One region of the Mesorhizobium sp. M1E.F.Ca.ET.045.02.1.1 genome, then DNA from elsewhere that is predicted to be linked to it. Evidence: riboswitches for the same ligand, from Rfam matches in the RefSeq annotation. Region 1 holds a riboswitch; the other holds the start of a gene.

What was found. Region 1 has a riboswitch for S-adenosylmethionine ahead of EJ070_RS04750 (O-succinylhomoserine sulfhydrylase). Riboswitches for the same ligand answer to the same signal wherever they lie in the genome.
Region 2: linked by a shared signal. The riboswitch ahead of EJ070_RS12775 (homoserine O-acetyltransferase) and the one ahead of EJ070_RS04750 (O-succinylhomoserine sulfhydrylase) in region 1 are both predicted to bind S-adenosylmethionine.

What each region holds. Positions count from the first base shown of each region.
Region 1 is NZ_CP034447.1:1,013,909-1,021,760, reverse strand. It holds gene EJ070_RS04765 (Hsp33 family molecular chaperone) at 1-554, shown strand, start outside; gene apaG (Co2+/Mg2+ efflux protein ApaG) at 772-1,164, opposite strand; gene EJ070_RS04755 (ceramide glucosyltransferase) at 1,389-2,534, shown strand; gene EJ070_RS04750 (O-succinylhomoserine sulfhydrylase) at 2,573-3,760, opposite strand; SAM riboswitch at 3,835-3,912, opposite strand; gene EJ070_RS04745 (2'-deoxycytidine 5'-triphosphate deaminase) at 4,059-5,153, shown strand; gene EJ070_RS04740 (ABC transporter substrate-binding protein) at 5,247-6,014, shown strand; gene EJ070_RS04735 (IS4 family transposase) at 6,358-7,662, shown strand; gene araD1 (AraD1 family protein) at 7,720-7,852, opposite strand, start outside.
Region 2 is NZ_CP034447.1:2,626,821-2,634,672, reverse strand. It holds gene EJ070_RS12795 (prephenate/arogenate dehydrogenase family protein) at 1-395, opposite strand, end outside; gene hisC (histidinol-phosphate transaminase) at 402-1,505, opposite strand; gene EJ070_RS12785 (hypothetical protein) at 1,704-2,135, opposite strand; gene EJ070_RS12780 (hypothetical protein) at 2,132-2,386, opposite strand; SAM riboswitch at 2,542-2,619, shown strand; gene EJ070_RS12775 (homoserine O-acetyltransferase) at 2,712-3,881, shown strand; gene metW (methionine biosynthesis protein MetW) at 3,973-4,587, shown strand; gene EJ070_RS12760 (glycosyltransferase family 2 protein) at 4,655-5,647, shown strand; gene EJ070_RS12755 (glycosyltransferase family A protein) at 5,847-6,782, shown strand; gene EJ070_RS12750 (DUF1194 domain-containing protein) at 6,805-7,605, opposite strand; gene EJ070_RS12745 (ABC transporter ATP-binding protein/permease) at 7,658-7,852, opposite strand, start outside.

The sequences.
Region 1 (7,852 bases):
GCATCGTCCAGCTCGACGGCACATCGCTCGAAGACGCCGCGCGCACCTATTTCCGCCAGTCGGAGCAGATCCCGACCGATCTGAGGATGTCGGTGGCCAAGCTGGTGACGCCGGGCCCCGGCGGCGCGCGCGAGCAATGGCGCGCCGGCGGCATCCTGGCGCAGTTCCTGCCGCAGTCCCCGGAGCGCATGCGCGTGCCCGACATTTCGGGCGGCGACGGCGATCCGCGCGACGTGGCGCACGAGCCGGCCGACAATTCCTGGCAGGAATTGCTGGCGCTGCTCGGCACCATCGAGCCGACGGAGCTGATCGACCCTACGGTGGGCGCCGAACGGCTGCTCTACCGGCTGTTCCACGAGCACGGCGTGCGCGTCTTCCGCAGCGTTCCTGTCGCCGACCAGTGCTCCTGCTCGCGCGACAAGATCCGCGGCATCCTCGAAGGCTTTTCGGCCGAGGAGATAGAGCAAAGCACCGAGGATGGCGGTATCCACGTCGCCTGCGAGTTCTGCTCGACGCAGTACGACTTCGATCCGGCGGATTTCGCGGCCGAGTGAATGCCCTTCCTTCTCCCCGTCACAATACGGGGAGAAGGTGCCGGCAGGCGGATGAGGGGCGGCGCCTGCATTGGCCGTACCAGCGCCCCTCGCTCTGTTCGAAAGAAAATCTCAAAAGCTTGGCGCTGCCCCTCATTGCCCTGCCAGGCATTTCTCCCCGTATAGTGACGGGGAGAAAGATGCCGTCGCGGAGGATTTCGCCAATCGCCCGACTGCCCTAGTTCACCGTACGCCTTGTCCCAGGCATGTCGAGGGAGAAGGCGGGGATGGCGACATCGAACGTCTCGCCGCGCCCGTTGCGCATCGTGTAGTGGCCGACCATGATGCCGGATGGCGTCGAGAGCGGGCATCCCGACGTGTACTGATAGCTGTCGCCGGGGTTGAGCTCCGGCTGGTCGCCGACGACGCCCGCGCCGCGCACTTCCTCGACGCGGCCGCGCCCGTCGGTGATGTGCCAGTAGCGCGACAGAAGCTGCACGAACTCGTTCGACCGGTTGTCGATCGTTACCTGATAGCCCCACACATAGCGGTTCTCGGCCGGATCGGAACGATCCTCCAGATAGAACGGCCTGACCTGCACTTCGATGTTGCGCGTCACGGCGCGATACATGGGCCACTCCGGTTGCCGCGGCAGGAAATAATTTGTCGCTCTCCGCGGTTTTAGCAACGAAGCGCCGTCTGACCTGCCGACCTTCCGACGCACGTGCAGATAAACAATGTCATTTAAGTGACACATGACAATGTTGGTGTGCGCAAACCGTGCGAGCGACTCGGCCGCGCGCTGTCGACTGATGAAACGGCCGCGGGCGGCCTGTCCGGAGTGACAAGATCTCCATGGAACTGAGTTTCGCAGCCGCCTTTGCCTCGTCAGCCCTTCTTTTCTCCAATCTCGCCAGCATCCTGCTCGCCTCGTCGCGGCTGAAGGCGCCTCGCGTCATCCCTACGCCCGCCGGCAAGCAGCCGCCGGTCTCCATCGTCGTGCCGTCACGCGGCGTCGAGCCGTTCACCGAGGAGACGCTCGAGCGCGCCTTTTCGCTCGACTGGCCGCGCTATGAGCTGATCTTCTGCGTCGCCAACGTAGAAGACCCCGTGGTCAAGCTGATCAATGCCGCCATAGGGCGTCATCCCAAAGTCCCGGCGCGGCTGTTCGTCGGCGATGACAGGATCAGCGCCAACCCCAAGCTCAACAACTGCGTCAAGGGCTGGCAGGCGGCCCGGCACGATTGGGTGGTCCTTGCCGATTCCAACGTGCTGATGCCCAAAGACTATGTCCAGCATCTGATGGCGGCCTGGCGGCCAGATACCGGACTCGTCTGCTCGACGCCGATCGGCTCGCGGCCGGACGGCTTCTGGGCCGAAGTCGAATGCGCCTTCCTCAACACGCTGCAGGCGCGCTGGCAGTACGCCGGCGAAGCGCTTGGCCTTGGCTTCGCGCAGGGCAAGAGCATGCTGTGGAACAAGCCGATGCTCGACGCAAATGGCGGTATCCAGGCTTTGGCCGCCGAGATCGCCGAGGACGCGGCCGCGACCAAGCTGATCAACGGCCTGGGACTGCGCGTCAATCTCGTCGCCTCGCCCTTCGAGCAGCCGCTCGGCCAGCGCCGGCTTGCCGAAATCTGGTCGCGCCAGGCGCGCTGGGCGCGGCTGCGCCGAGTCACCTTCCCGCTGTTCTTCGCGCCCGAAGTCCTGACCGGCGTGGTTGTGCCGCTGATTTTCGCGCTGGTCGCGGCGGCAAGCGCCGGTGTCAGCCTCCCCACCGCGGCGCTTTGCGTGCTGGCGATCGCCTATGTGCCGGAATGCCTGCTCGCCTGGTCCAAGGGCTGGTACCTGTCGCCGCGCAGCGTCACTGCGATGATCGTGCGCGACCTGATGCTTCCCGCCATCTGGGCGCGCGGCTGGCTGGGCGGCGCGGTCGAGTGGCGCGGCAACGCCATGACCATCCGCACCAAGGCGATGACCGAGCTGGAGGAGATCGCCTGAGCCGCGCCCAGGCGATCTCGTCATCAGCCTGCAATCCGCTACTTTGCCGCTTTCAGCGCCTGTTCGACGTCGGCCAGCAGATCGTCCGTATCCTCGAGGCCGACCGACAGCCTGAGCGTGCCAGGCCCGATGCCGAGTTCGGCGCGCGCCTCGTCGCTCAGGTTCTTGTGCGTCGTCGTCGCCGGATGGGTGATGAGGCTCTTGGCGTCGCCGAGATTGTTGGAGATCAGCACGATGTCGAGCGCGTTCTGGAACGCGAAGGCCGCCTGCTTGCCGCCCTTGACGTCGAGACAGATCAGCGTCGAGCCGCCCGACATCTGCTTTTTGACGATATCGGCCTGCGGATGGTCGGCCCGCCCCGGATAGATGACGCGGGCGATCTCCGGCCGGCCGGCCAGGAAATCGGCGATCTTGCCGGCGCTCTCGGTCTGCTGGCGCACACGCAGCGGCAGCGTCTCCAGGCCCTTGAGCAGCGTCCAGGCGTTGAAGGGCGACAGGCTCGGGCCGGTGTGGCGGAAATAGTCGTGCAGGTTCTCGTCGATCCACTTCTTGTCCGACAGGATGACGCCGCCCAGACAACGGCCCTGTCCGTCGATATGCTTGGTCGCCGAGTAGACGACGATGTGAGCGCCGAGCTGCAAGGGCTTCTGCTGCAGCGGCGTTGCAAAGACATTGTCGACGACCAGCCGCGCGCCGATCGAATTGGCTAAAGCGGCGACCGCGGCTATGTCGACCACCTCCAGCGTCGGATTGGTCGGGCTTTCCAGGAAGAACAGCTTGGTGTTCGGCCTGACCGCCTTTTCCCAATTGGCGATGTCGGTGCCGTCGACCAGCGTCGCTTCGATGCCGTATCTGGGCGCCAGCGTCTCGACCACCCAGCGGCAGGAGCCGAACAGCGCGCGGGCCGCCACGATGTGGTCGCCGGCCTTGACGCTGCACAGCAGCGCCGCGCTGACCGCCGCCATGCCGGAGGCGGTGGCGCGGGCGTCTTCCGCGCCTTCCAGCGCGCACATGCGCTTCTCGAACATGTCGACCGTCGGGTTGGCGTAGCGCGAATAGATGAAGCCGGGCTCCTCGCCCTTGAAACGGGCTTCGGCCGCCTGGGCCGTTTCATAGACATAGCCCTGGGTGAGATACATCGCCTCGGCGGTCTCGCCGAAGCCGGAACGCAGCGTCCCGCCATGCACGAGTGCCGTCTGAGGTTTCCAATCGCGCGTTTTGCTCATCGCCCTAATTCCACTCGCAAAGAACAGTCCAAACACAAAAAAAACCGGCCGCGATGTCGCAACCGGTCCATACGGCCTTGCGGCCAACGGTCCTTTAGCGACTTGTTTAACGTGGCTGCAAGCCGACCGGCCAAATCACCACGGGATAACGACCCTTTAGACCCGCGCCGCGCTTGCGTCAATTGCCGGCTTGATTAAGAGGTTTGTACCAGGCAGATACCGCAGACCGTTTGCGGTTTTGCGGCAAGAGCCTGCAAAAGAACCACGCACTTGCCCGGCCTTCGATCGGAGCCAGACCTTGCGGCAGACAGGCATTCTTCCGGACCAGGACATCGCGGCGCTGTTCCAATCGGGTGCGCTGAAGTCGCCGCGCGCGCTCGACACCAACCAGATCCAGCCTGCCAGCCTCGATCTCAGGCTGGGCGACACGGCCTTCCGCGTGCGCGCCTCCTTCCTGCCCGGCCCCGATCATCTGGTGGCCGACAAGCTCGACCGGCTGAAGCTGCATGAGTTCAGCCTCGCAGAGGGCGCGGTGCTGGAAACAGGCTGCGTCTACATCGTGCCGCTGCTCGAAAGCCTGGCGCTGCCGGCGCAAGTGTCCGCTTCGGCCAACCCGAAGAGCTCGACCGGACGGCTGGACATTTTCACGCGCGTCATGACCGACCGCGGCCATGAGTTCGACAAGATCGCCGCCGGTTACCATGGCCCGCTCTATCTCGAGGTCAGCCCGCGCACTTTCCCGATCGTCGTGCGCGCCGGCTCGCGCCTGTCGCAGATCCGCTTCCGCATCGGCAACGCGGTGCTGTCGGAGAAAGAACTGCGCGAGCTTCACCGGGCCGAGATGCTGGTCGCCACCGAGCCGCCCAACATTTCCGGCGGCGGCATCGCGCTCTCCATCGACCTCGACGGCGACAAGGACGGTCTGGTCGGCTATCGCGGCAAGCATCACACCGGCCTCGTCGATGTCGACAAACGCGCCGCGCAGGACGTCGTCGATTTCTGGGAGCCGATCTACAAGAGCGGCGCCGGCGAGCTGGTCCTCGACCCGGACGAATTCTACATCCTGGTCAGCCGGGAAGCGGTGCATGTGCCGCCGCTCTATGCCGCCGAGATGACGCCTTTCGATCCGCTGGTTGGCGAGTTCCGCGTCCACTATGCTGGCTTCTTCGACCCGGGCTTCGGCCATTCCGCCGCCGGCGGCAGCGGCAGCCGGGCAGTGCTCGAAGTGCGCAGCCACGAGGTGCCGTTCATCCTCGATCACGGCCAGATCGTCGGGCGCCTGGTCTACGAGCACATGCTGAAGCGGCCGCGGGCGCTCTACGGCAGCGATCTCGGCTCCAACTACCAGGCGCAGGGGCTGAAGCTCTCCAAGCATTTTCGCGCGGCGCGCTGATCCGCGCTGCGATCAGGCTGTGCTTGCTCAGCCTCGCGCGCCATGCTTGGCTGCGCTTCACCGGCTCCAGAACCTGACTGAGGGAGAACGAAAATGCAGATATCCAGATGGATCGTATCGGCAGCGGCGGCCGCCGTGCTGGCGCTTGGCGCCGGTTCCGCGATCGCAGCGGAAAAGATCAAGATCGGCACCGAGGGCGCCTATCCGCCGTTCAACACCATCACCCCTGACGGCAAGGTCGAGGGCTTCGACATCGACATCGCCAATGCGCTCTGCGCGCAGATGAAGGTCGAATGCGAGATCGTCACCCAGGACTGGGACGGCATCATTCCGGCGCTGCAGGCCAAGAAGTTCGACGCCATCATCGCCTCGATGAGCATCACCGAGGAGCGCAAGAAGCAGGTCGCCTTCACCCACAAATACTACACCACGCCGCTTGCGCTGGTTGCCCCGAAGGACAGCCCTCTCACATCCACCGATCCGGCCGCATTGGCCGGCAAGACGGTCGGCGCCCAGGCCTCGACCACCCAGGCCGACTATGCCCAGGACGCCTATGGCAAGGCCGGCGCTGAGGCCAAGCTCTACCCGACCCAGGAGGAGGCGATCACCGATCTCCAGAATGGCCGCCTCGACGCCGTCATCTCGGACAAGTTCGTGCTAGTCGACTGGCTGAAGAAGGCGAGCGACGGCTGCTGCAAGCTGGTCGGCGACGTCAAGGGCACCGAGACCGAGGCCGGCATCGCCGTGCGCCTGGAGGACACGGCACTGCGCGACAGGCTGAACGCGGCGATCGACGCCATCGTCGCCGACGGCACCTACAAGAAGATCCAGGCCAAGTATTTCGACTTCGATATTTATTGAGGTTGAAGCTGCCGCGCGCCTTACCTTCTCCCCCTGTGGAAGGTGGCCTCGCGAAGCGAGGTCGGATGAGGGGTGTTCCAGGGAACGCCAACGCTTCGCTTCGCTGGAACACCCCTCATCCGTCTCGGCGCTTACGCGCCAATCCACCTTCTCCCACAAGGGGCTAGCGTGCGCACACATTTGCTTCGTGCTGTGGTCAAGCGTGAAGAGGCGCCGTCGGAAAATGGCTTGAAGCGGTTGAATTGTATGTGATTCTGTAGCCGCCATTGTTGATTCTGGAGGTTTTGACGATGGCTTCGTTGCTTGGCTACTTCGGCGACCTGCGCCTGCAAAAAAGGGGAGCATGGTTCTGGAGCGCATGTTTGCGCGTGTCAGCACGGGCATGCGCCGGCTGGCCGACACGCGCGCCGAGAAGGTCGCATTCACACGCCTGTTTCGCAATCGCCACGTGAGCACGCAAGAGATCATCCGCACGGCGGCGGCGCGAACCGCCGAACTGGCCGCCGGCCGCCACGTGCTGATCATCGAGGACAGCAGCGAGATCAACTATGAAGCCAAGGCTTCGCGCAAGCGCGGCCTCGGTCGTGTCGGCAATGGCACCGATATCGGGCTGTTCGTGCATCCGGCGTTGGCCGTGGATGCCGTGGACGGCTCGGTCCTTGGCCTTGCAGGCGCCACGATCTGGCGGCGCGAGGCAGAGAAGGCGGATGACTACCAGGCGCTGCCGATCGAAGCCAAGGAAAGCCACAAGTGGATCGGCACCGCCAAGGCGGCATGCCAGGCGCTGACCGACGCGCCGCAGATGACGGTGATCGGCGACCGCGAGGCCGACATCTACGAAGTGTTTGCAAGGCTGCCCGACGAGCGCACCCATGTGCTCATCCGCGCTGTACGGGATCGGGCCTTGGGCACGCGGGGCGAGCGCCTGTTCGGCGCGATCGCCAAGACGCCGGAAGCCGGCCGCATTGCCTTCGAACTGCAGGCCCGACCCGGCCGGCCGGCCCGCACCGTCGAACTGGCCGTTCGCTTCACCGCGGTGAGCTTGCGCCAGCCCCGCCTTGGCGCCGACAGCCGCGATCCGCGCGAACTCACGCTCAACATGGTGGAAGTGCGTGAGATCGATCCACCTTCGGCCAAGGACGCGGTGATCTGGCGGCTGTTGACCACCCACAGCGTCGAAACGCTCGCCGATGCCTGCCGCATCGTCGACCTGTATCGCTCGCGTTGGAGCGTCGAACAGCTGTTTCGGACCGTGAAGTCGCAGGCCATCGATCTGGAGGAAAGTCTCATCGCCGACGGCGATGCACTCGAACGTCTGGCCGCCACCGCTCTGGTCGTCGCCACCAAGGTCATGCAACTCGTACACGGGCGTGGTTCGCCGGGCCAGCGCTTCCAGGCCGCACACCTCTTCGATCCCACCGAGATCACCGTCCTGGAAGTGCTCATCGCCAAGCTTGAAGGCAAGACCCAAAAGCAGAAGAACCCGCACCCCACGCACACGCTCGCCTGGGCCGCCTGGTGTATCGCCAGGCTCGGAGGCTGGAACGGCTACGAAAAGGAACGCCCGCCAGGGCCCATCACCTTCACCCACGGCCTCAGACGCTTCAACGCCATCACAGACGGCTTCGTTCTGGCCTCGCAAAAATGAGCCCGAAGCAAATGTGTGCGCACGCTAGCCCACAAGGGGAGAAGGGAAAGCCGCCCCTCACAACGCCTTCACCGACACCTTCACCGGCTTTTCGATCTCGAGCGGGTTGCGCAGCGGCAGGCCGAAATCCTTGGCCTCGATCTCGAACACGTCGCCGGCCTCTGTCCTGATGCCGTCGGCGAAGGACAGC
Region 2 (7,852 bases), 1.6 Mb from region 1:
GATTTTTCCGTGCCGGCCAGCGGATGGCCGGGGATGAAATGCACGCCCTCCGGCACATGCGGCTCGATCTGCGCGATCACCGAGGCCTTGGTCGAGCCGACGTCGGTGAGGATCGCGCCCTTCTTCAGTGCCGGCGCGATCTCGGCGGCGACCGCGCCGGACGATCCGACCGGCACCGAGACGATGACGAGATCGGCGTCGCGCGCCGCTTCCTTGGCCTCGGTCGTGTAGGAATCGCCGAGACCGAGTTCCTCGGCTCGCTTGAGGGTCGACTTGCTGCGCGTCGCGATGGCGATATGGCGCCCCAGGCCCTCGCGCCGGATGACGCGGGCGAGCGACGAGCCGATCAGGCCGATGCCGACCAGCGCTATTCTTTCGAACATCGGTGATGTCATGGTGCTCTAGCTTTTCAGGAAAGTCGTCAGCGCTTCGACGACGCCGCGGTTGGCCTCTTCGGTGCCGATGCTCATGCGCAGCGCGTTGGGAAAGCCGTAGCCGGTGACGCGGCGCAGGATATAGCCGCGCGCGCTCAGATAGTCGTCCGCGGCCGCCGCCGAATGCCTCTTGTCGTCGGGAAAATGGATCAGCACGAAATTGCCGACGCTGGGCGTCACGCGCAGCCCGAGCAGGGTCACCTGTTCGCTGACCCAGGCCAGCCATTTCTCGTTGTGTGCCACGCTGCGCTCGACATGGGCGCGGTCACGGATCGCCGCGATCCCCGCCTCGATCGCGGTCGCGTTGACGTTGAAGGGACCGCGCACCCGATTGATCGCGTCGACGATATGCGCCGGCCCATACATCCAGCCGATGCGCGCGCCGCCGAGGCCGAGCTTGGAGAAGGTGCGGGTCATGACGACGTTCTCGGAACTGCCCGCCAGCTCGATGCCGGCTTCGTAGTCGTTGCGCCGCACATATTCGGCATAGGCCGCGTCGAGCACCAGAAGCACGTTCTTCGGCAGCGCCGCGTGCAGCCGGCGCACCTCCTGGAACGGCACATAGGTGCCGGTCGGATTGTTGGGGTTGGCAAGGAATACGATTTTCGTACGCGGCGTGACGGCGGCCAGGATCGCGTTGACGTCGGCGCGCTCGTCGGTTTCCTTGACCGCCACCGGCTTGGCGCCCGCCGCCTGGATGTAGATCTTGTAGACCATGAAGGCATGTTCGGTGAACACGGCTTCGTCTCCGGGCGCCAGATATGTCTGCGCCAGGAGGCCCAGGATCTCGTCGGAGCCGTTCGAGCAAATGATGTTTGCCGGGTTGAGGCCATGCACCTCGGCGATCGCCTCGCGCAGCCGGCGGGCGGAGCCGTCGGGATAGACGTCGAGCTTCGCCGCCACCTCGCGCGCGGCCTCGATCGCCTTCGGCGAGGGCCCGAGCGGATTCTCGTTGGACGACAGCTTGTAGACCTTCGTCACGCCGGCGGGCGCGGTGCTCTTTCCCGGCACATAGGCCTCGATGTCCATGATACCCGCGCGGGGCGTCGGACGTGGCTGATCCTGCTTCATGTCACAAATCCGTCGAGAAGGCCTTATTCTGGGCCGCAGCGGGAATACAGGCCGTGACTGGCAATGTCGAGAGGTCTGCCGCATGTCGCCCAAAAGTGTGCAGCGGTTCTGAGACAACGACATGCATCAAAAACAAAGGCTTAAAGCGTAGCGCGTGTATCCGTTTCAGCGCGATGCGCTTTTAGCCAAGTACCGGCGTCAATCGTCGCGGCTGACAACCCGGGCTTTGCGCGCCTGCTGGAGTTGCAGGATTCCACGGCGCAGTTGGTCGAACAAAGCCGGCGGTAGCATTCCATAGGCATAGCTGCCATCGGAACGCTGTCGAACATCATAGCCGGGCCAAAGGAAACGGTTCAATTCATCAAGGCGCAGCCAATGCCGGCCGCCGTCGAGGCCAAGGGTCCGACATACCGCCGGCGGAATCTCGATCGATGCGGAACTATCGGATGGCGGGCGATGCGTAATCGGTGCCACTATCGTGCGGATGTGACCATCCGCCTCACGGGGCGTGGCGACAACGATCGCGCAAGGGCGATCCTTAGCACCTTCGACATCGCCACGGTCGTGTTCAGTGCTCCAAAGAAAACTATAGCGAATGACGAGACCCGGCCTTGGAACCGGCAGCGTCACTTCGGCTCCACGCCATATTCGGCAGTCTCGATGGAGGCGATCGTGTCCTCATCCAACTCGCCCACGATCAGGATTTCGCGCTCGCGGCGCTTCAGCAATTCGTAGTGCTCGAATTCGGCGGCAGAGAGATACGCCCCGACAATCCGGCCATGACTGGTCACATTGATGACCTTCTTGGCGATGGCTTCGTCCTGATACTTCGCGAAATTTCGGGCGAAATCGCTCGCTGGAACTGCGGTGTTGCGTGGCATGTCTGCCTCCATCTGATGCCAGAGAGCGGTCAAGCGACCGAAATAGATCGTGCAGATAGCCGCTAACCTATTATATGTAATCTGCGCAAATTACGCAAGATTGGCGCGCCATACCGCTGCCGTTGACGTTCGTATTCCGCAGACGTAGAAGAGCAATGAACTTCCGTGGTGATTTGGCCGGTCGGCTTGCAGCCACGTTAAACAATTCGCTAAAGGGCCGTTTGCAACCTGTAACCGGCTTTGCGAAGGCAAGCCGGTTTTTTGTTGTCCGCTGCCGGCCGGACACCGCATCTGTGAAGTCGATGCGGACTGGATGGGGAATGGGATGGCCGCTCAGCGCGCTGCAAGGACCAACAACGAGGCCGACCATCCGTCGAGCCCGGTTTTGCAGCTCGGCCCCGACAAGCCGCTGAAGCTCGATGCGGGCACGGTGCTGTCGCCCTTCCAGATCGCTTACCAGACCTACGGCACGCTCAACGACGCCCGTTCCAACGCCATCCTCGTCTGCCACGCGCTGACCGGCGACCAGCATGTCGCCAACACCAATCCGGTGACCGGCAAGCCGGGCTGGTGGGAGGTGCTGATCGGTCCCGGCAAGATCATCGACACCAACCGTTTTTTCGTCATCTGCTCCAACGTCATCGGCGGCTGCCTCGGCTCCACCGGCCCCGCCTCGACCGATCCGGCGACAGGCAGGCCTTATGGCCTCGACCTGCCGATCATCACCATCCGCGACATGGTGCGCGCGCAGCTCATGCTGGTCGACCATTTCGGCATCGAGAAGCTGTTTTGCGTGCTTGGCGGCTCGATGGGCGGCATGCAGGTGCTGGAATGGGCCGCCAGCCATTCGGAGCGCGTGTTCTCGGCGCTGCCGATCGCCACCGGCGCCCGCCATTCCTCGCAGAACATCGCCTTCCACGAGGTCGGGCGGCAGGCGGTCATGGCCGATCCGGACTGGCACGGCGGCAAATATCTCGATTTCGGCAGGCGCCCGGAAAAGGGGCTCGCCGTGGCGCGCATGGCGGCGCATATCACTTACCTCTCGGAAGCAGCGCTGCATCGCAAATTCGGCCGCAACCTGCAGGACCGCGAGGCGCTGACCTTCGGTTTCGACGCCGATTTCCAGATCGAAAGCTATCTGCGCCATCAGGGCATGACCTTCGTCGATCGTTTCGACGCCAACTCCTATCTCTATCTGACCCGCGCGATGGACTATTTCGACCTCGCCGCCGACCATGGCGGGCGCCTGGCCGATGCCTTCGGCGGCACCAAGACACGCTTTTGTCTTGTGTCCTTCACAAGCGACTGGCTGTTCCCGACGGGAGAGAGCCGCTCGGTCGTCCATGCGCTCAATGCTGCCGGCGCCTCCGTCTCCTTCGTCGAGATCGAGACCGATCGCGGCCACGACGCCTTCCTGCTCGACGAGCCGGAACTGTTCGCGGCCATCCACGGCTTCATTGCCTCCGCAGCCCGCGCCAGGGGGCTCAGCCTGTGAGCGGCTCGCGATCCCTGATGCATCTCACCCAAAAGTGCGCAGCGGTTTTGGGAGAGCGACATGCATCAAAACAAAGATCGGAAGTGTGCCCATGAGCGTCAACCGCGCCCAGCGCGTCGATCTCGACGTCGTCAGCAATCTCATTCCGCCGAATTCGCGCGTCCTCGATGTCGGCTCGGGCGACGGCGTGCTTCTGGAGCTGTTGCAGGAGACCAAGCAGGTCGACGGCCGCGGCATGGAACTGTCGCAGCGCGGCGTCAATGAATGCGTGGCGCGCGGCCTCAGCGTCATCCAGGGCGATGCCGACAAGGATCTCGGATTCTACCCCGACAAGGGCTTCGATTTCGTCGTGCTGTCGCAGACCCTGCAGGCGACCCGCAATCCAAAGCTGGTGCTCGACGAGCTGCTCCGGATCGGCAACCGCGCCATCGTCTCCTTCCCCAATTTCGGCCACTGGCGGGTGCGCTTCTCGCTGCTGATCAAGGGCCGGATGCCGGTCACCAAGGACCTGCCCTATTCCTGGTACGACACGCCGAACATCCACTTCTGCACCATCCGCGACTTCGTCAATCTGTGCGAGGAGCTTGGCGCTACCGTCGAGAAGGCGACCGCGCTCGACGCCAACGGCCAGAAGATCGGTCTGTCGATGCCCTGGTGGTTCTGGAACTTCTTCGGCCAGCAAGCGGTGTTTTTGTTGAGGCGATAGGCTCATCGTTGACGGCGGGGCCCAGAGCCTTATAGCGATATGGCTCAGGCAAACTGATTGCGCAACGATGGTCGACAAACGTCCAACCTATTCAATTGTCGTAGAGATGGAAAATGCCCAGTTCATAGACTGGGACGAGATGGGCGTCGGGCTGACCGCCTTGGCGCGCGAGATCGCTGTGGTCTCCTCAACCGGCTTCGCCAGACCGAAAGTCGTTATCTCTCATGCCGGACAAAATGCGGACACCTCATCGTTGCAAAGCCGCATCGAGGCAGAAGCGCCGCAGCTGACACAGGTAGCCGAAGTGACCTTCACGGCCTGCCCCAGCGGCCGGTACTACGAACTCAAGAACCATGGCGTGCGTTTGGCTGAAGGAAAAATCGTCGTCTTCATGGATTCCGACACGGTTCCCCAGCAGGGTTGGCTCTCAGCCCTGCTGGCGCCCTTTCACGATGCCGAACCCATCTGCGTGAACGGCCATACCTACCTTTCGTACGACGATTTCTTTTCGCGGACCTTCGCCTTGATCTGGTTCTTCCCGATGGCCCAGGGGGACGAAAGGTTTGCTTCGAAACGTGCGATCAATGCCAACAACGTTGCCTTTCGACGCGACTGGATTGCCAGCCATCCGTTCCCGGCACACAACGGCTTCAAGGTGTCCTGCACGCTGCTGATGCATCAGCTTTGGCGCGAGGGTCATAGAATCGTCAATGTCGATGCGCGCGCCTATCACTACTCGCCGCGGGGCTGGCGGTTCTTTTGTTGGCGCGCGCTGGTGACCGGCAGGGACGCCGACCGGAAATTCGTCGCGCTTCATGCCCCCAACCGCAGCCAGCGGATCGCGAAGTCGTTCAGCCGATGGGGGACCATGTCGTGGCGCACGACACGACGCGTGATAAGTCATGCGTCGCAGACGGGCATGCCGCCTTGGCAGATTCCGTTTTCGCTGGCGGTAGGGCTGGCCTTTTATACCTTGGCATTTTTCGGCCAATTCAGCCTGGCAGCCCGCCTCGTTCGCGACGAGATCGAAACCGTGCCTGACTTCGTCGGGCACAGTTGAGAATAAATCGCCTGCAAGTGTTGCATTCAAACTGCCTGACTTTGGGGAAATTCGCTCTGACCTTGGGCCGAAGCGACGCTTCAGATGACATAGATCACTCTTTTCTGTAACATTTCGCGAATCCATCCGGGGGCGGACAGGGAGAGGTAGGTACAAGATCCATCTGGATATCGTTTATCCGCCCCGTGACGAAAGTTAGATGCCGACCGCTTCCGACACAGCCCCGCTGATCACCGTGATCACGCCGACCCATAACCGGCGCAGCCAGGTCGTGCGTGCCGTGGAAAGCGTTCTTGCCCAGACATTTACCCGCTTCGAGCACATTGTCGTCGATGACGGCTCGACCGACGGGACTGCCCAGGCCCTGGCCGAAATTCGCGATCCCAGACTGGTCTACGTCGGCGCGAAATGGCGAGGCGCCAATGCGGCGCGCAACGCGGGCATCGAGCGCGCGCGGGCGCCGATCGTCACCTTCCTCGATTCGGACGATGTCTACCTGCCGGATCGCCTTGACCGGACGCTGCCGCACTTCGACAGGAACCCTTCGCTCGAAGTGCTGATCAGTTCCTTCATCTCGGTGAAGGGCAACCGCAGCACCAAATGCATCAATCGCCAGGCCTTGCTCGACAAAAGCACGCTGCAGCGCGCCCTGGTCTCGCAGACGATCTTCATTGCCGGCTCGGCGATCACCGCCCGGCACGACTCGCTGCTTGCGATCGGCGGTTTTGACAGCGACATCACGCGCATGCAGGACCGCGAGCTGCTGCTGCGTTTTGCCAACCGCGGCGGCGCCTTGCTGTCGGAGGATATCGACTGGAAGAAGTACAATTCGGAAAATTCGATTTCCGGCCGCCGCGACGGTTATGTCGAGGCTTATGCCAACCTGATCGGCAAACACCCTTACATCGCCGACCGCTATCCCGACGTGCCGCCCTATATGATCGCGCGGCAGATCATCGCCGACATCCTCAAAGGCAGGCTGCCACAGGCCTTTTCCGGCTATCTCGCCAACCGGTCGTCCAAGGCGCTCGGCTACTCGCCGACCGAACTGGTACGTGGCTATGTCGTCGGCCGGCGCTGGCGCCGCGATTGCTATGACGAGTTCCGCGCCAAATATGGCGCCCGAGCGGCCTGAGCGCCTGGCTTAAAAGAGGTCCTCAGCGGTCCAGTTCCGGGAAATACGGATCGGAAAACCGTCGCCGCAGGCGCTCGCCAAGCAGGCAGTCGGTCGGCGCCTCCGCATCGACGCGAATCCTTCTGGCATCACCGATGCCGCTCACCTCCTGGATCAGCTTGCGGCGGATCGCGGTCGAGAATTCGGACGCCGCATAGATCGGCAGCACGAACGAGCCGGGCCCGCCGGTGACGCAATCGGCGTAGTAGCGATCGAGATGGCTGACGCTCGGCGAAGGACTGATCAGGATCGGCAGGCCGTTAATGATCATGCCCTTGGCTAAAGCGGCATCGCGAGTCACAGCGACGGGCAGCCCGGCATTGTTGGGCCCGTCCCCCGATATGTCGATGACCCGGCGCGGCGCCGAAAAGCCGTTTTTCTCCAAAAGCCCGGCGCCGAAGCCGAGAGCACCCGAGATTGAGGTGCCGCGAAAGCTCCGGAACGGCCGGCCCGCGATCTTGTCGGCAAAGGCGTTGGCGCTGTCTGCGCCGTCAATGATCTGCCAGGCGATCACGCCGTCGTCGCGTACGACGCCCGCCCATTCGAAATAGGCGAGCGCGACGCGACCGCTTTGCCCCGAACGCACCGCGTTGATGAAGTCGGGATGGCGCAGCGCCTCGACATAGCCGGCGCGCTGCAAGGCGAACTCGCCTTCGTCCATCGATTGCGAGATATCGACAGCCAGCACGAGCTCGACATCGACCGGGGCGCCGTCGTCAATCGCGGGCATTGGCGCAGCCTCGGCGCAGGCAAGGCAGGCAAGCAGGCTGAGCAGCTTCGGCATGGCGAGCTCCGACCACACCGGGATTCTTCCCCGCGATCGCGGCGAAATAAAGCTATTTTTTGCGATGGGCGGCAACTGGTGGAGGTTCGATCGCCCCGGCGCGCAGGCGGGCCGGCTTCAGCGCCGATCCGCCGCTGTCCTTGATGATAGTGAGCGCCCGCGGGAAGAACTGGATGTTGTGCAGACCGCGCCCGATATTGAGGATGGCGGCATCCGGCAGCCGGGCCTGCAGCATCGCCAGCACGCG